DNA from 3 places in the Streptomyces sp. GB4-14 genome. Region 1 is predicted to be linked to each of the others. Evidence: riboswitches for the same ligand, from Rfam matches in the RefSeq annotation. Region 1 holds a riboswitch; each other region holds the start of a gene.
The links. Region 1 has a riboswitch for cyclic di-AMP ahead of ELQ39_RS19055 (transglycosylase family protein). Riboswitches for the same ligand answer to the same signal wherever they lie in the genome.

Region 2: linked by a shared signal. The riboswitch ahead of ELQ39_RS07420 (M23 family metallopeptidase) and the one ahead of ELQ39_RS19055 (transglycosylase family protein) in region 1 are both predicted to bind cyclic di-AMP.
Region 3: linked by a shared signal. The riboswitch ahead of ELQ39_RS11910 (C40 family peptidase) and the one ahead of ELQ39_RS19055 (transglycosylase family protein) in region 1 are both predicted to bind cyclic di-AMP.

What each region holds. Positions count from the first base shown of each region.
Region 1 covers NZ_RZHO01000002.1:3,852,502-3,858,587, reverse strand. Annotated here, with positions in the region: gene eno (phosphopyruvate hydratase) at 1-687, opposite strand, end outside; gene ELQ39_RS19055 (transglycosylase family protein) at 956-1,663, opposite strand; cyclic di-AMP (ydaO/yuaA leader) riboswitch at 1,668-1,836, opposite strand; gene ELQ39_RS19050 (transglycosylase family protein) at 2,056-3,003, opposite strand; gene ELQ39_RS19045 (cytochrome P450 family protein) at 3,196-4,494, opposite strand; gene ELQ39_RS19040 (nucleoside triphosphate pyrophosphohydrolase) at 4,799-5,773, opposite strand; gene ELQ39_RS19035 (SurA N-terminal domain-containing protein) at 5,793-6,086, opposite strand, start outside.
Region 2 covers NZ_RZHO01000002.1:1,387,140-1,393,225, reverse strand. Annotated here, with positions in the region: gene ELQ39_RS07430 (M16 family metallopeptidase) at 371-1,762, shown strand; gene ELQ39_RS07425 (M16 family metallopeptidase) at 1,759-3,147, shown strand; cyclic di-AMP (ydaO/yuaA leader) riboswitch at 3,349-3,514, shown strand; gene ELQ39_RS07420 (M23 family metallopeptidase) at 3,527-4,300, shown strand; gene ELQ39_RS07415 (GntR family transcriptional regulator) at 4,501-5,205, shown strand; gene ELQ39_RS07410 (HPr family phosphocarrier protein) at 5,342-5,623, opposite strand; gene ELQ39_RS07405 (bifunctional acetate--CoA ligase family protein/GNAT family N-acetyltransferase) at 5,801-6,086, shown strand, end outside.
Region 3 covers NZ_RZHO01000002.1:2,387,843-2,393,928, reverse strand. Annotated here, with positions in the region: gene ELQ39_RS11920 (C40 family peptidase) at 1-772, opposite strand, end outside; gene ELQ39_RS11915 (hypothetical protein) at 1,137-1,490, shown strand; gene ELQ39_RS11910 (C40 family peptidase) at 1,594-2,766, opposite strand; cyclic di-AMP (ydaO/yuaA leader) riboswitch at 2,774-2,942, opposite strand; gene pcrA (DNA helicase PcrA) at 3,185-5,665, shown strand; gene ELQ39_RS11900 (peptidoglycan DD-metalloendopeptidase family protein) at 5,739-6,086, opposite strand, start outside.

The DNA of each region.
Region 1 (6,086 bases):
GGCTTCCTTGATGGCCTCGAGGATGAGGTCGAGGGCCTCGCGGTTGGAGCCGAGGTTCGGGGCGAAGCCGCCCTCGTCGCCCAGACCGGTGGCCAGGCCCTTGCCCTTCAGCACCTTCTTGAGGGTGTGGTAGACCTCGGCGCCCCAGCGCAGGGCCTCGGAGAAGGACTCCGCGCCGATCGGGGCGATCATGAACTCCTGGATGTCCACGTTGGAGTCGGCGTGCGAGCCGCCGTTCAGGATGTTCATCATCGGCACCGGCAGCAGGTGCGCGTTCGGGCCGCCCAGGTAGCGGAACAGCGGCAGGTCGCTGGCCTCGGAGGCGGCGTGCGCGACGGCGAGCGAGACGCCGAGGATGGCGTTGGCGCCGAGCGAGCCCTTGTTGTCGGTGGCGTCCAGGTCGAACATCGCCTGGTCGATCAGGCGCTGCTCGGTGGCGTCGTAGCCGACGAGCTCCGGGCCGATCTGCTCGATGACGGCCAGGACGGCCTTCTCGACGCCCTTGCCCAGGTAACGGCCGGCGTCGCCGTCACGGAGTTCGATGGCCTCGAAGGCGCCGGTGGAGGCGCCGGACGGGACGGCGGCACGACCCGTGCTGCCGTCGTCGAGGCCGACCTCGACCTCGACCGTGGGGTTGCCTCGGGAGTCCAGGATTTCCCGGGCTACGACGACGTCGATGGACGGCACGAGCATCTCCTTCTTGGGATGTGACGCGGGTGAGCGGGGCCGCGGGGGCCCTGCGGGTCCGAGCCTAACCGGCTCCGGGCGATCGGCCATCTCGCCGCCCGCCTCATGGACAGAACCGAGAATAGATTGTTTCCGGACGGAACAAAGCCGGTTCGGGAAACCGTGACCGGAACGCGTCCGGACATGACCCCGCCCCGGTGCGTACGGGGGAAGAAACGCACCGGGGCGGGGAGCCCGTGGGGACGGGGAGGGACCTGGCGGTCGCTGCTTACTTGAGGTGCAGCTGCTGGCCCGGGTAGATGAGATCGGCGTCGTCGACGATGTCGTCGTTCAGCTCGAACAGCTTCGCCCAGCCGCCCTTGACCTCGTGCTCCGCGGCGATGGAGCTGAGGGTGTCACCCTTGACGACCTTGTACTCGCCGTCGCCCTTCTCGACCTTCTTGCCGGTCGGGGTGGTCACGGTCTTCTTCTCGGCCTTCTGCTCGGCCGGGGCGGCCGGGGCGGCCTGGCGCTCGGCGGAGCGGGAGGCCTTCTGCTCGCTCTCACGCGACTCGGTCGAGCCGGACTCCTGCGAGGAGCCCTCGGCGGAGCCGCCGTCGTAGGAGGCGTTGGACAGGCCGGTGCCGCAGACCGGCCAGGCGCCCTTGCCCTGGCCCGCGAGGACCTTCTCGGCGATCTCGATCTGCTGGGCCTTGGAGGCCTGGTCGGCGGTGGCGGCGTACTGCGTGCCGCCGTACGCGGCCCAGGTGGAGGCGGAGAACTGCAGACCGCCGTAGTAACCGTTGCCGGTGTTGATGGACCAGTTGCCGCCGGACTCGCACTGGGCGACGGCGTCCCACTCGGACGCGGTGGCCGCGGAGGCGGTGCCGGACGCCATCAGCGGGCCGGCGACGGCGGCGCCGGCGACACCGGCGATGGCGATGGCGCGAGTGGCCTTGGACGGACGACGGTGCTTGCCCTTGCCGGAAAACAGCATGGATGGATCCCCTCACCGACGCCTACGAGGTGAGCTGTCGGGTTCGGGCCGGTTGAGTTGCCCGGCCACGTCCCTCCCGGGACGCGGCTTCACCCCGAGCCGTACCGGACGTCAACCGTCCGGTCGCGGCACTTACCTGGGTCCCCCGCTCCTGCCTACGGCGCATGACGCGACGACTGTTCCCGTGCTGCCACTGGCAGGATTCGGCGTGGCGGCAGCCGGGGCCCGCGGTGGCGAGCGGTCACGACCGTAAGCACGTGATCGACGGAATTTCAAAGATGATCAGGGCCTCTGAGACCTATCTCTCACAGTCCTTATTACGGACATTCAGCCCTTATCGCTCCGTCAACTGCCGCCGTCCGCAGGCGTCTTCGACCGCCCGTTTCCTACCGCTATTCGGCGGTCTCGGCGTCCACCAGGAGCCGCTGGCCAGGCAGGATGAGGTCCGGGTCGTCGCCGATGACCTGCTGGTTCTCCACGTAGAGCGCCGTCCATCCGCCGGTCAGGGCAAGGGAGTCGGCGATGGAGGCCAGGCTGTCGCCGTTCTGGACGGTGTAGCGGTCGTCGGCGATGCCGGCGGGCGTGTCCACGGAGGGCGAGGCGTGCCGGCCGGACGACGGGGTCCCGGCGTCGGCGGTCGCGTCCTCCTGCGCGCTGGGACCGCGGTGACGGCCCGAGCCGCTGTCCTCGGACCCGGTGACGGCCGAAGAACCGGTACTCTGCCCCGACTTGTCCGACTCGTCACCTTCGGGGGTGGCGGAGGCGGAGGCGGACGGGGAGGCGGAGGCGCCGGCGTCCGCGCCACTCTTGACCTCACCGGACGAACCGGACGTGGCCGACGGAGAGGGGGAAGCGGACGAATCACCGGATTCCGGCGAACCGGACGGTGTGCCGGTGCCGCCGGTCCCGGAGTCGTCCCGGTCCGTACCGTCCGGCACGCCCGGGTCGACGTTCGGGGACGCGGTGTCCTGGTTCAGACCCGTGAGCAGGCCGCAGGCGCGCCACTTGCCGACCCCCTGGTCGGCGAGGATCCTCTCGGCCACGGTGATCTGCTGGTTGCGGCTGGCCTCGTCGGCGCTGGGCGCGAACTCCAGGCCGCCGTAGTTCTCCCAGTCGTCCTGGGTCAACTGCAGGCCGCCGTAGTAGCCGTTGCCGGTGTTCTGGCTCCAGGAGCCGCCGCTCTCGCACTCCGCGACCCGGTCCCAGGTCTCACCGTCCGCCGCGCTGGCGGCGCCCGCCCCGAGGAGCGGGATCGCGATCGCGGAGCCGGTCACCCCGGCGGCGACGAGCAGAGCCGGAGCCTGGCGGGGGCGACGGTGTCGGCCGTTCCCGGAGAGCATGCGGAAGCCTTTCACTCGGCAGCAAGGACCGGCACGGGCGAGCAAAACCTTGCGGCGCGCCGTACTTGATGGGTGAACGTATAGGCAGTCGATCACTTGTCACAAGTTCATGCCGTGCAGATCACATGGAGATCACAGAGTTGAGCATGTCTCAGGTTTCCGCGCGTCGGCCCCCGGGCACGGACAGGAAGGTCAGGTGTGTCCTGAACTCCGCCCTGAACGCGGAGGGGAGAATTCCACCGGAAGCGTGCGGAGTCCCCGCATGATGAGGCCGCCGCGCCAGCGCAGTTCGGCCGGATCCGCGGCGAGCCGGAGGTCCGGAAGGCGCGTCAGAAGCGTGGCGAGCGCGGTCTGCCCCTCCAGGCGCGCGAGCGGGGCGCCCAGGCAGTAGTGGATGCCGTGCCCGTACCCCAGGTGCTGGTTGTCGCGGCGGCCCAGGTCCAGGGTGTCCGGGTCGGTGAACCGCTCCGGGTCCCGGTCGGCCGCGGCCAGCACGACGAGCACCGGGTCGCCGGTCTCGATCCGCTGCCCGCCGATGACGACCGGTTCCGTGGCGAACCGCCAGGTCGCCAGCTCCACCGGGCCGTCGTAGCGGAGCAGTTCCTCCACCCCGGTCGCCAGCAGCCCGCGGTCCCCCTCGGCCAGCGCCCGCTGCAGACGCTCCCGCTGCCCGGGGTGCGTGAGCAGGGCGTAGGTGCCGTTGCCGATCAGGTTGACCGTCGTCTCGAAGCCGGCGAAGAGGAGGATGAACGCCATCGCGGCGGCCTCGTTCTCCGTGAGGTGCTCGCCGTGGTCGGAGGCGCGGATCAGACCGGAGATGAGGTCCTCGCCGGGGGCGGGCTCGGCGGGCAGCGCCTGACGCTTGCGGTGGATCAGCTCGGCGAGGTAGGCGCGCATCTTCTTCACCGACCGCGCCACCCCGCCGCGCGGGCCGCCGCCGTGACGGATCATCATGCCCGCCCAGTCCCGGAAGTCGTCCTGGTCCTCGCGCGGGACGCCGAGCAGGTCGCAGATGGCGTAGATGGGGAGGGGGAAGGCGAAGTCGTGGATGAGATCGGCGGTGCCGCCGCCGTTCGTCGTGAAACGGTCGATGAGGTCGTCCGTGAGTTCCTGCACGCGGGGGGCGAACTCGGCCACGCGGCGCGGGGTGAACGCCTTGCTGACCAGGCGGCGGAGGCGGGTGTGGTCCGGGGGGTCGATGTTCAGCAGGTGCGTCATGAGGTCGGCCTGCCGCTCGCCCGGGATGCCGGTCTTGCCCTTCGCGTGCGCGGGCTCGTCGTGGTGCGCGGGGTTCTTCGACAGACGGTTGTCGGCGAGGGTCTGACGGGCGTCGGCGTAACGGGTGACCAGCCAGGCGTCGACGCCGCTGGGCAGCTTCGTCTTGTGCACGGGGGCGTGCTCGCGGAGCCAGGCGTAGGCGGGGTAGGGGTTGGCCGCGAACTCCCATGTGAACAGGTCGGGGGCCGGGGAGGGGGGTGACTGGTCACGCATGGGGTGACCCTAACGGGCCGGGGATTCGGGGCCGCGGGCCCGTGCGGGTGGGTGGGGGCTGGGCGCGCAGTTCCCCGCGCCCCTGGAAGGGGGTGGCTCGCACCGCGAGTATGTGCGGGTCCGCGGGACTTGCTCGCGCCGTTCCCCGCGCCCCTTCAGGCCCTGACGGGCCTGGCATCGGGCCGGCGGGCCCGTGCGGGTGAGTGAGGGCTGGGCGCGCAGTTCCCCGCGCCCCTTCAGGCCCTGAGGGGCGCGGGGAACTGCGCGAACGGGGGTTCGGGGGCGGGGCCCCCGTGGTGGTGGGTCAGCCGCCCCCGGTCTTTTCCGTCGCGCGGATCGCGTCCCGGTACACCCGGGCGGCAGCCCGAAGAGCCGCTTCCGCGTCCACCCCCTCCGCCTCCGCCCGCGCGGCCAGCGCCAGCAGCTCGTAGCCGATCCCCTCCCCGGAGGGGAGAGGAACGGACAGGCCCGCCGAGCGGGCCCGCGACGCCAGCTTGGTGGCGAGCGCCAGCGCCGGCTGCCCCACCGGCACCCCGTCCGTGACGGACTCCCTCCGCTTCTCCTCCGCCTTCGTCCGCATCCAGTGCGCCTTGACCTCCTCCGGCGTCCGCGCCGTCTCCTCCCCGAAGACGTGCGGATGCCGGTGGACGAGCTTGGCGACGATCCCGCCCGCGACGTCGTCGACCGAGAAGGGCTCCTCCGGGTGCTCCTCGGCGATGCGCGCGTGGAAGACGACCTGGAGCAGCACGTCCCCCAGTTCCTCGCGCAGCTCGTCCCGGTCGCCGTCCTCGATGGCCTCGACGAGCTCGTACGCCTCCTCGATGCCGTACTTGGCGAGGCCCTTGTGGGTCTGCTGCGAGGACCAGGGGCACTCGGCGCGGATGCGGTCCATGACCTGGACCAGGTCGAGCAGGCGGGCGCCGGGCAGGTCGTAGGAGGCGGGCAGCAGCTCCAGCTCGGGCATGCGGACCCGGCCGCTGCCGGCCATCCGCGCCAGTCCGTCGGTGAGCGCGGGCTCGCCCTCGCCGGTCGCGACGACGACCACCGTGCGGCCGCCGGCGCAGGCGTCGACGACCTCCTCCGCGGTGGGCGCGGCCTCCTCGACGGCTATTCCGGCCTCGCGCAGGTACGGCAGCTGCGGGTGGGCGCCGTCCGCGCACAGCACCCGGTCGGCCGTGCGCAGGACCTGCCAGGCGGGCCAGGACAGCAGTCCTGGCGCGACCCGGTGGCTGGTGGTGAGCAGGACGACACGGCCGGGGGCGGGGCTGGTTGCGTTCACCCTTCGAAACTAGCCCACCTCACAGGCCCAGCGGCGGCCCGTCCACGGCGGTGACGTCCTTCACCCACGGCGTCTTCGCGTCGACCCGGCTGCTCTTCTCCGCGTCCCACTCGCCGTAGCGCGGGTTGAGGTCGACGTCGAGCTCCTTGCTCGCGTCGGACAGCGCCTTCCAGAACTCGGGCCGGCTGGTGTCGGTGCCGAGCTTCTGGGCGAGCTTCTGCGCCGTCACCTGGAGGCGGAGGTTGTCGTCGAGGCGCTGCGGCGGGACGCCGTACTGCTGGAGCCAGGCGGCCTCCAGCGCCTTCGCGCCGCC
Region 2 (6,086 bases), 2.5 Mb from region 1:
GCCGACCGCGCCCACGCCTCCGCACGGGGGTCGCCCCTGTGACCGACGCGGCCCCCGCGTGAGCGTGACCCGCTCCCCGCCCGAGCGCGCCACCGTCCCCTCCGCGCCCCGGCGCACACCCCCACCCGCCCGCACCCCAGGCGCACGACGGCGCACCCCAGAGGCGACCCGGCGCACACCCCCCGTCACGCGTCGTGCGCTTCCCTCACCTCCCGCACCCCTCACACCACCCGCCCCACCAGGTTCTCGCTCTCGGCGTAGCGGCCCGGTCCGGGAACTCCACCGGCTGTCCGCACGCTTGCATACAGTGGCAGGACCGGCAGAAACGGCGGTGTCGACGACGACCGCCTCCGCGATCGAAGGGACGTACATGCCCATGGGTCACACGGCCACAGCCCAGGCAGGCTCCGGAGGCCTGACAGCGACCGAACACCGCCTGGCCAACGGCCTGCGCGTGGTGCTCTCCGAGGACCACCTGACCCCGGTCGCGGCGGTGTGCCTCTGGTACGACGTGGGCTCACGGCACGAGGTCAAGGGCCGTACGGGCCTGGCTCACCTTTTCGAGCACCTGATGTTCCAGGGGTCCGCCCAGGTGAAGGGCAACGGCCACTTCGAACTGGTGCAGGGCGCCGGCGGCTCGCTCAACGGCACCACCAGCTTCGAGCGGACCAACTACTTCGAGACCATGCCCGCCCACCAGCTGGAGCTCGCCCTCTGGCTGGAGGCCGACCGCATGGGCTCCCTGCTGACCGCCCTGGACGAGGAGTCCATGGAGAACCAGCGGGACGTCGTGAAGAACGAGCGCCGCCAGCGCTACGACAACGTTCCCTACGGCACCGCCTTCGAGAAGCTGACCGCCCTCGCCTACCCGGAGGGCCACCCGTACCACCACACCCCGATCGGGTCGATGGCGGACCTGGACGCGGCGACCCTGGAGGACGCCCGCCAGTTCTTCCGCACGTACTACGCGCCGAACAACGCGGTGCTGTCCGTGGTCGGCGACATCGACCCCGAGCAGACGCTCGCCTGGATCGAGAAGTACTTCGGCTCCATCCCGTCGCACGACGGCAAGCCCGCCCCCCGCGACGGCTCGCTGCCCGACGTCATCGGCGAGGAGCTGCGCGAGGTCGTCGAGGAGGAGGTCCCGGCGCGGGCGCTGATGGCCGCCTACCGGCTCCCGGAGGACGGCACGCGCGCGTGCGACGCGGCCGACCTGGCGCTCACCGTCCTCGGCGGCGGCGAGTCCTCGCGCATCTACAACCGCCTGGTGCGCCGCGACCGCACGGCCGTCGCGGCCGGGTTCGGCCTGCTGCGGCTGGCCGGGGCGCCGTCCCTGGGCTGGCTGGACGTCAAGACGTCGGGCGACGTCGAGGTGCCGGTGATCGAGGCCGCCATCGACGAGGAGCTCGCCCGGTTCGCCGAGGAGGGCCCCACCGCCGAGGAGATGGAGCGCGCCCAGGCCCAGCTGGAGCGCGAGTGGCTCGACCGGCTCGGCACGGTCGCCGGCCGCGCCGACGAACTGTGCCGCTACGCCGTGCTGTTCGGCGACCCGCAGCTCGCCCTGACCGCCGTGAGCCGGGTCCTGGAGGTGACGGCCGAGGAGGTCCAGGAGGTCGCCAAGGCGCGCCTGCGGCCCGACAACCGCGCGGTGCTCGTCTACGAGCCCGTCGCCCCGGCGGCCGGTGACGAAGCCGACGCAGCCGACGAAGCCACCGAAGCCGCCGCAGCCGGCACCGACGAGAACGAGGAGGCGGCGAAGTGACCGAGCTCGCCACGATGGAGTTCCACCCCCGGCCGCAGGCGGGCGAGGCCAAGCCCTGGGCCTTCCCGGCCCCCGAGCGCGGCGCCCTCGACAACGGCCTGACGGTGCTGCGCTGCCACCGCCCCGGCCAGCAGGTCGTCGCCGTCGAGGTGGTCCTCGACGCGCCCCTGGACGCGGAGCCGGAGGGCCTGGACGGCGTCGCCACCATCATGGCGCGCGCCTTCTCCGAGGGCACCGACAAGCACTCCGCCGAGGAGTTCGCCGCCGAGCTGGAGCGCTGTGGCGCCACCCTCGACGCGCACGCCGACCACCCCGGCGTCCGCCTCAGCCTCGAGGTGCCGGCCTCGCGGCTCCCCAAGGGGCTCGGACTGGTCGCCGACGCCCTGCGCGCGCCCGCCTTCGCCGACAGTGAGATCGAGCGGCTGGTCCGCAACCGCCTCGACGAGATCCCGCACGAGCTGGCGAACCCGTCCCGCCGCGCCGCGAAGGAGCTCGCCAAGGAGCTGTTCCCGGCGAGCGCGCGCATGTCCCGCCCGCGCCAGGGCACCGAGGAGACCGTCGCGCGCATCGACTCCGCGGCGGTGCGCGGCTTCTACGAGAAGCACGTCCGCCCGGCCACGGCGACCGCCGTGGTGGTCGGCGACCTCACCGGCGTCGACCTGGACGCGCTGCTCGCCGACACCCTGGGCGCCTGGACGGGCTCCCAGGCGCAGCCGCGGCCCGTACCGCCGGTGGTCGCGGACGACACCGGGCGCGTGGTCGTCGTGGACCGGCCCGGCGCCGTGCAGACGCAGCTGCTGATCGGCCGTACCGGCCCGGACCGGCACGACCGGGTGTGGCCCGCGCAGGTGCTCGGCACGTACTGCCTCGGCGGCACCCTGACCTCCCGTCTGGACCGCGTCCTGCGCGAGGAGAAGGGATACACCTACGGCGTACGGGCGTTCGGCCAGGTGCTCCGCTCGGCCCCTGACGGCACGGGCGCGTCTATGCTGGCCATCAGCGGCTCGGTCGACACCCCCAACACCGGCCCGGCGCTGGACGACCTGTGGACCGTGCTGCGCACGCTGGCCGCCGAGGGCCTCACCGACGAGGAGCGGGACGTCGCCGTGCAGAACCTGGTGGGCGTGGCGCCGCTCAAGTACGAGACCGCCGCGGCCGTCGCGAGCACGCTGGCCGACCAGGTCGAGCAGCACCTGCCGGACCACTACCAGGCCGACCTGTACCGGCAGTTGGCGGCGACCGGCACCGTGGAGGCCACGGCGGCGGTGGTGAACGCCTTCCCGGTGGACCGTCTGGTGACCGTGCTCGTCGGCGACGCGGCGCAGATCAAGGCGCCCGTGGAGGCGCTCGGCATCGGCGAAGTCACCGTCGTGACGGCCGAGTAGGGCCGCGGCGGGACGCACGCGCGCGGGAGCCCCGGTGACGGGTACGTCACCGGGGCTCCCTTATGCCCGAATTGGGGCGGAGGTTGCCTGTCTGCCGTGTGGGATGCGCTACAAAACCCGGGAACCGTTTGGGGATTGCGAGGCGTCCCGCTTAGTTTCATGCGGGCTGTTCGTCGGGCAGTGCGCCGCATCCGCGGCACCGGACAGTCATCGCCGAGTCCCCGTACGGCGCGAGCCAGGGGAGCCGGGGACCCACATGAAGTCCCTGGGGTGAATCGGACGCCCGCGCGTGTCGCGAGGGGGTCCGTAGGAGACCTTCCTGCTCCGAACCCGTCAGCTAACCCGGTAGGCGAGAGGGAAGGAAAGGACCAGCTTGTACATGGCGTTCACCCGCGCCACCGGGAAGCACCGTCGTCCCAGCCGCGTCCAGCGCGGCACCGCCCGCGCCGCGGGCGTCGCGGCCCTCGCGGGCACCGGCGTCGTCGGCACCCTCGCGGCCCCCGCGCTCGCCGCCGAACCGGCCTCGGCCCAGACCGGCCTGACTCCCGTCGTCACCCTGGGCGACGTGGTCGCCGACCGCATCGACGCCCAGGCCGCCGCCCAGCACGAGGCCGCCCGCGTGGCGGCTCAGGAGGCCGCGCGCAAGGCCGCCGAGGAGGCGGCCCGTGAGCGCGCGGCCGAGGAGGCCGAGAAGGCCCGTGCCGAGAAGGAGCGCGCCGCGCGTGAGGCGGAGCGCAAGCGCCTCAACACCTTCGTCTCCCCGATCCCCGGCTCGTACGTGTCGACCGCGTACCAGAGCGGCGGCGCCATCTGGTCGTCCGGCAGCCACACCGGGATCGACTTCCACGCAGCGAGCGGCACGCCCGTCCACTCCGTCGGCGTCGGCACGGTCGTCGAGGCCGGCTGGGGCGGCGCGTACGGCAATCAGGTCGTCATCAAGATGCACGACGGCACGTACACCCAGTACGCGCACCTGTCGTCGATCGCGGTGTCGGTGGGCCAGGAGGTCGCGGCCGGGGAGCAGATCGGCCTGTCCGGCGCCACCGGCAACGTCACCGGCGCCCACCTGCACTTCGAGGCGCGCATGTCCGCCGAGTACGGCTCCGACCTCGACCCGGTCGCCTACCTCCGGTCGCACGGCGTGAACATCTGAGGCGCACCCTCCCGCCTTCGGGCCCCGGCTCTCCGCGAGCCGGGGCTTTCGCCGTTTCCGAACCCGTCGGTGCGGGCGCCCCCTGTCCAAAAATTATGTATGGATTCCGGTCCGCCGTCGGAAATTGTCGTCGATTGCAATAGAGTCACGAACGGACGTCAATCGTCGACGTTTCACGGGGATTAAGCCGGAGGTCGGTCATGCGTATTCCCGCGCACTCGGTGTGCACGGCGATCCGGGACGACATCGTCGCCGGTGTCTACGAGCGCGGGAGCCGGCTCACCGAGGAACTGCTCGCCCGCCGCTACGGGGTCTCCCGCGTCCCCGTCCGCGAGGCGCTGCGCACCCTGGAGGCCGAGGGGTTCGTGGTGACCCGTCGGCACGCGGGCGCGTGCGTGGCGGAGCCCACCGAGCAGGAGGCCGCCGACCTGCTGGAGATGCGCCGGCTCCTGGAGCCCCTGGGCGCCTCCCGGGCCGCGCAGCGGCGCACCGACGCCCATCTGAAAGTGCTGCGCGGCCTGGTCAGGCTGGGGCAGGAACGCGCACGTCAGGGCAGCAGCGACGACCTCCGCTCGCTGGGCGGCTGGTTCCACGAGACGCTCGCCCAGGCCTCCGGCAGCCCGGCGCTGACGTCGATGCTGACCCAGCTCAGGCACAAGATCGCCTGGATGTACGCGGTCGACGGACCTTCCGACCCGGTCGCGTACTGGGCGGAGCACGGCGCGATCGTGGACGCCGTGGCGCGCGGCGACGGCGAGCGGGCGCGGACCCTGACGGCGCTGCACACCGAGCAGGCGGACGCCGGGCACCGGCTGCGGTTCGGCTCCGGCGCCGACCGAGCCGTCCGCACGGACCGTGTGAGGAACTCGCAACATCCCGTAAACATGACGGGCCTGCGCCATTAACACGGTTCCCGTATACAAAGAGTGCGGAAATCGCGGGGGGTTTTTCTGCTGCCCTGAAATGGGGAAGAGAAAGGCCCGCCCGGTGATCGGGGCGGGCCTTTCCGTGTCGCACGGCCGTCGCGTGCGGAATTCCGGTTCAGACGGTCTCGGGGAGTTCCTCGAGGCCCTCGGCGACCAGCTTCGCCAGACGGTCCAGGGCGGCGTCCGCGCCCTCGGCGTCGGAGGCGAGGACGATCTCCTCGCCGCCCTGGGCGCCCAGGCCCAGGACGGCCAGCATCGAGGCCGCGTTGACGGGGGTGCCCCCGGCCTTGGCGATCGTCACCGGGACGCCTGCGGCCGTGGCGGCTCGGACGAAGATGGAGGCGGGGCGGGCGTGGAGACCCTCGGCCCAGCCGACGTTGACGCGGCGCTCAGCCATGTGTTGCTGCCCTTCACTGTTCAGGGTTGTCTAGACCAGTCTTCCATATCGTGACGCGTGCCCGGAGCGGCGTCAGGGACGGCCCCCCGAGGCCGCCGGGCCGCGGCCTCGGCCCGGCGGTCGTCCACCACAGACTGCCTCGCGCCGCCGTCGGACGCGAGCCGTACTCTGGGGCCCATGCAGACCTCGTCGGACCGCCACGAGTACCCCGCCCACTGGGAGGCCGACGTGGTGCTGCGCGACGGCGGCACCGCACGCATCCGCCCCATCACCGCCGACGACGCCGAGCGCCTGGTCAGCTTCTACGAGCAGGTGTCCGACGAGTCGAAGTACTACCGCTTCTTCGCGCCCTACCCCCGGCTGTCCGCCAAGGACGTCCACCGCTTCACCCACCACGACTTCGTGGACCGGGTCGGGCTCGCGGCGACCGTCGGCGACGACTTCATCGGCACCGTGCGCTACG
Region 3 (6,086 bases), 1.5 Mb from region 1:
CGGGGCCGGTCGCGCCCCACACGTAAGGGCTGCCGAGCTTCTGGTGGGCGTAGGCGACGGCCTGCGCGGCGCGCGCATTCGGCGCCTGCGACAGGGCGGCGGCGTCCCGGACCGTACCGCCGGCCGAGCGGGCGGCGCGGCCGGAGCCGCCGGTGATCCGGACGCGCTCCTCGGGTGACATCCGCGACAGCGCCTGGCGGGCGGCGGACAGCTTCTCGGTGACCGTCCTCTTGTGACGCTCGAGTTCGGCCCGGCGGGTGGTGAGCGTCTTCACCTCGACGCGGGCCGCGCCGCGCAGCTTCTCGATCTCCCGGAGCCGGGCGCGCACCCGGCCCAGTTCGGCGTGGTGGCGGCTGCCGGCGCGTTCGGCGAGGGCCGCGCCGTCGAGGTAGGCGTCGGGGTCGTCGGACAGCATCAGCCGCAGGGCGGGGTCGAGGCCGCCGGCGCGGTACTGCGCCGCCGCGACCGTGCCCAACGCCTCCCGGGCCTTGTTGAGCCGTGCCTGGGCGCGGGCCGTCTCGTCCTGGAGGTCGCGCAGCCGCTGCCGCGCCGAATCCGCCTTCTCCTTCGCGCCGTTGTACTTCTCGGTGGCGACCTCGGCCTCGCGGTACAGGCGGCTGACGTCGGCGCCGGGTGGCGTCGGCCGCGGAGCCGCGTGTCCCGCTCCGTCGAAGCCGGCCGCGGCGGCCGCTCCCGCGAGGACCACGGTGGCGGCCGCACGGGCCGTGGTGCCGCCCACCGTGTGCTGCCGTGACCTGCGGTGCGCTGCCACCCTCGAAGCCGTCCTTCCCACCGACGCCCGCCGTGGCCGGACGACTGCCCGGCGGTCCGGCGGCGGGGTGACAGGGGAGCCGTCCGCCGCCGGACCCTTTCCTCGGCGGAGGTGTCCGGCCGCCGCTCCTGGCCCGAGCGGCGATGCGGAGCCGGTCACCTGGGGCAGGACGCTAGGCCCGGCCGCGCGGAGCGGGACACGGGTTGTGCGGAACTGTTGCCCACGGACCGCCGGGTGACCGTAAGTGACCGTAGTGCCGCACACCGCGGCTCGCTCTCACTCAGGGTGATGACCGATGTGGTGAAGGCGGGAAGGATGAGGGCGGCGGAATGCTATGGGACGCCCCTGGCTAGGCTCCGGCCTCATGGACGTACTCATCCACATCTTCGTCGGTCTGCACATCATCGGCATCGCGTCGCTGCTCGGCGGTTTCCTCACCCAGATGAAGGCGATGGGCGCGGGCACCGCCCGCTTCGTCCCCGCGATGCTGCACGGCGCGCTGACGATGCTGGTCACCGGCGTGATCCTGGTGGGTCTCAACCAGGCCCAGGACCACTCCGTGGACAACATCAAGATCGGCGTGAAGCTGGCGCTGCTGATCGTGATCCTCGGCCTGGTCTACGTGAAGCGGGACGAGGAGAAGGTGGACAAGGGCGTCTTCGGCCTGGTCGGTCTGCTGACCGTGGCGAACATCTTCATCGCGGTCCTCTGGACCTGAGCCCCCGCCCCGGAACGCCGGGCCCCCGCCGTCGACGCGAGACCGCCGGCCGAGCCGTCACAGGGCCGGCCGGCGGTTTCGTGTCCGCGCGTCGAGGGGTCCGTCAGGCCGGGCGGACGATGCTGTGGATCGCGGAGTCGCCGTCGTAGTAGACCGACTCCTCGCGGACGTACGTGCCCGGCTTCGGGGCGTGGATCATCATGCCGTTGCCGATGTAGATGCCCACGTGGGTGACGTCGTCGTAGAAGAAGACGAGGTCACCGGGTTGGGCCTGGGACACCGGGACGGTGGTGCCCGCGTTCACCTGGTCGTACGTGGTGCGCGGCAGGGAGACGCCGGCGGCCTTCCAGGCGGCCTGGGTCAGCCCCGAGCAGTCGTAGGAGCCGGGGCCGGTCGCGCCCCAGACGTACGGCTTGCCGATCTGCGCGCGGGCGAAGGCGAGGGCCTTCTCGGCCTTGGTGCCGTACGACGAGGCGGCCGGCGGGGTCCCGGTCGAGCCCGTGGACCCGGCCTCGGAGCCCTCCGAGGCGCCGCCGCCCTGCTGCGCGGCCTCCTCGCGGGCCTGCTCCTGCTCCGCCTGCTGCCGGGCCAGCTCCGCGGCCTTGCGGGCGGCCTCCTCCTGCTTGCGCCTCTCGATCGCGGCGAGCCGCGCCTTCTCCTCGGCGGTCAGCTTCGACAGGAGTTCGCGCGCGTCGGCGAGCTTCTTCTGGACGGTGGCCTTGGCCGTCTTCAGGTCGCCCTGCGTCTCGGTGAGCGTGCGGAGGCTCTCGGTGGCCTCCTGCCGCTTCTTCATGGTCTCGGTCTGCCGGGTGACGTAGTCGTCCACCGCCGCCTTCTGGCGGCCGGTCATCCGGTCCAGCACCTGACGCTGGTCGAAGATGTCCTGCGGGGTCTCCGCGAGCAGGAACGTCGCGGTGTCGGGCAGGCCCGCGCCGGTGCGGTACTGGGCGGCCGCGTACGAGCCCAGCTCGGCCCGTGCCTCGTTCAGCTTCTGCGTGCGCTGCGCCACGTCGTCGAGGAGGGTGTCGACGCGCTTGCGCTGCTTGGTGGTCTGCTCCTTGGCCGCGTTGTACTTCTCGGTCGCCGACTCGGCCTGGCGGTAGAGGTCGCCGACCTTCTTCTCGACCTCCTCCAGGCTCGGCCGGTCCTCGCCCGGAGCGGCGTCGGCGGTCTGGGAGAGCAGGGCCACGGAGGTGAGCGCGGCCGTGGCGAGGGCCGGGGTGCGTATGCCTGCCACGCGCGTGCCCGGGGTGCGCGACTTGCGGTGCGACGCCAAGGGAGGCGACTCCTTCCAGTGCTCCGCCTACCGGGTTAGCTGTCGGGTTCGGGCGAGTGGCTGGAAGGGTTGCCCTACGGCCTGCTCCGAAGAGTGGGCCGATTCACCCCAGGTCTCGGTGGGTCCCCGGATCCGGCTGCCACGGCGGACAGTGACGGACTCGGCGGGGGCCGCACGGTCCGGCGAGGTTCGCCGGCGGGGGACGAGCGGCCCGGACCGCACGGTAGCCAACTGGTGTGGCCCTTGTGAAGGTTGATGGGTGATATGCCCGATACATTTTCGTGACCTTCCCGTGGATGTCACGCAGGGTGAGTCGGTGACCGTGGAGGGTGCCCGCCCCGGCGCCCCCGGGAAGGGCCGGGGGATGTTTCCGGGGCGGCCCCGGGTTGTCGGTGGAGCGCCCTAGACTCGGAGAGCGATGAGCAGCCTCTTTGACGACAGCTTCCTGGCGGACCTCCAGGCCCAGCGCGGCCCGGCGGACGAGCCCCCGCCGCCGCCCGAGGACGAGCACGCCCCGGAGCCCCTGCCGGACGACCTGTTCGGCGGGAAGTTCGACGTGCCCCCGGAGCGGGACTCCTACTACCGGGACGGCGCCCCCCGCCCGGTGATCGACTCCGCCGCGCTGCTGGAGGGGCTGAACGACAACCAGCGCGCCGCGGTCGTGCACTCCGGCTCCCCCCTGCTCATCGTCGCGGGAGCCGGGTCCGGCAAGACCCGCGTGCTCACCCATCGCATCGCCTACCTGCTCGCCGAGCGGGACGTCCACCCGGGCCAGATCCTCGCGATCACCTTCACCAACAAGGCCGCGGGCGAGATGAAGGAGCGCGTCGAACAGCTCGTCGGCCCCCGGGCGAACGCGATGTGGGTCATGACCTTCCACAGCGCGTGCGTCCGCATCCTGCGCCGCGAGTCCAAGAAGCTCGGCTTCACCTCGTCCTTCTCGATCTACGACGCCGCCGACTCCAAGCGCCTGATGGCCCTCGTCTGCCGCGACCTGGACCTCGACCCCAAGCGCTTCCCGCCGAAGTCCTTCAGCGCCAAGATCAGCAACCTGAAGAACGAGCTGATCGACGAGGAGGACTTCGCCGCGCAGGCCACGGACGGGTTCGAGAAGACCCTCGCCCAGGCCTACGCGCTGTACCAGTCGCGCCTGCGCGAGGCGAACGCGCTGGACTTCGACGACCTGATCATGACGACGGTCAATCTGCTCCGCGCCTTCCCCGACGTCGCCGAGCACTACCGCCGCCGCTTCCGGCACGTCCTGGTCGACGAGTACCAGGACACCAACCACGCCCAGTACGCCCTGGTGCGCGAGCTGGTCGGGGGCGCCTCGGAGCACCCCGTCGACGTCCCGCCGGAGGCCGAGGTGCCGCCCGCCGAGCTGTGCGTGGTGGGTGACGCCGACCAGTCCATCTATGCCTTCCGCGGCGCGACGATCCGCAACATCCTCCAGTTCGAGGAGGACTACCCGGACGCGACGACGATCCTGCTGGAGCAGAACTACCGCTCCACGCAGACGATCCTGTCCGCCGCCAACGCCGTCATCGAGCGCAACGAGTCCCGCCGCCCGAAGAACCTGTGGACCAACGCCGGCACCGGCGCGCTCATCACCGGCTACGTCGCCGACACGGAGCACGACGAGGCGCAGTTCGTCGCCGACGAGATAGACCGCCTCACGGACGCGGGCGAGGCCAAGGCCGGCGACGTCGCCGTCTTCTACCGCACCAACGCACAGTCCCGTGTCTTCGAGGAGATCTTCATCCGCGTCGGCCTGCCGTACAAGGTCGTCGGCGGCGTCCGCTTCTACGAGCGCAAGGAGGTCCGGGACGTTCTGGCCTACCTGCGGGTGCTGGCCAACCCGGAGGACTCGGTGCCGCTGCGCCGCATCCTCAACGTCCCCAAGCGCGGCATCGGCGACCGCGCCGAGGCCATGATCGACGCGCTCGCCCAGCGGGAGAAGATCAGCTTCCCGCAGGCGCTGCGCCGCGTCGACGAGGCGTACGGCATGGCCGCCCGGTCGGCGAACGCGGTCAAGCGGTTCAACACGCTGATGGAGGACCTCCGTACGGTCGTCGAGTCGGGGGCGGGGCCGGCGACGGTCCTCGAAGCCATCCTCGAACGCACCGGCTACCTCGCCGAGTTGCAGGCGTCCACCGATCCGCAGGACGAGACCCGCATCGAGAACCTGCAGGAACTCGCGGCCGTCGCCCTGGAGTTCGAGCAGGAGCGCGGCGAGGGCGAGACCGGCACGCTGGCAGACTTCCTCGAGCAGGTCGCCCTGGTCGCCGACTCCGACCAGATCCCCGACGAGGAGGACGGCGACGGCGTCATCACGCTGATGACCCTCCACACCGCCAAGGGTCTGGAGTTCCCGGTCGTCTTCCTCACCGGCATGGAGGACGGCGTCTTCCCGCACATGCGCGCCCTCGGCCAGACCAAGGAGCTGGAGGAGGAGCGCCGCCTGGCGTACGTCGGCATCACGCGCGCCCGCGAGCGGCTCTACCTCACGCGGTCGGTGATGCGCAGCGCCTGGGGCCAGCCGTCGTACAACCCGCCCTCGCGGTTCCTGGAGGAAATCCCGGCCACGCACCTGGAGTGGAAGCGGACCGGGGGGAGCGCGCCGATGTCCTCCGGGCCGGCGTCCGGGGTGGCGGCGTCGCTGTCGTCGACCCGCTCCCGCTCGTCCGCGTCGGGCGCGTCCGGCTTCGCCACCCGGCGTACTTCGGAGAAGCCCGTGGTGTCGCTGGCGGTCGGGGACCGGGTCACGCACGACCAGTTCGGCCTGGGCACGGTCGTCGCGGTGAAGGGCACGGGGGCGAACGCCGAGGCGACGATCGACTTCGGCGACGAGAAGCCCAAGCGCCTGCTGCTGCGGTACGCGCCGGTGGAGAAGCTCTAGACGTACATGCGGGGGCCCGTCGTGGGCCGGGGTTCGCTCCGGTGCCGCGACGGGCACCGGAGCTCGGGCCGGCCTACGTGGGTTCCAGGCCGTGGCTGCGGAACCAGGCGAGGGGGTCGATCGACGAGCCGCCGCCGGGGCGGACCTCGAAGTGAAGGTGCGGGCCGGTCGAGTTGCCGGAGTTCCCGGAGAACGCGATCTGGTCGCCGGCCTTGACGGTCGCGCCGGAGGGTACCTGGTAACTGGAGAGGTGGCAGTACCACGTCTCCGTGCCGTCCATCGCCGTCACGATCAGCATGTTGCCGTAGGCGGAGTTGTACTGCGTGCGCACCGTGCCGTCGGTCGCCGCCAGCACGGGCGTGCCGTACGAGACGGGGAAGTCGATGCCGGTGTGGAGGGACATCCAGTTGATGCCGGACTG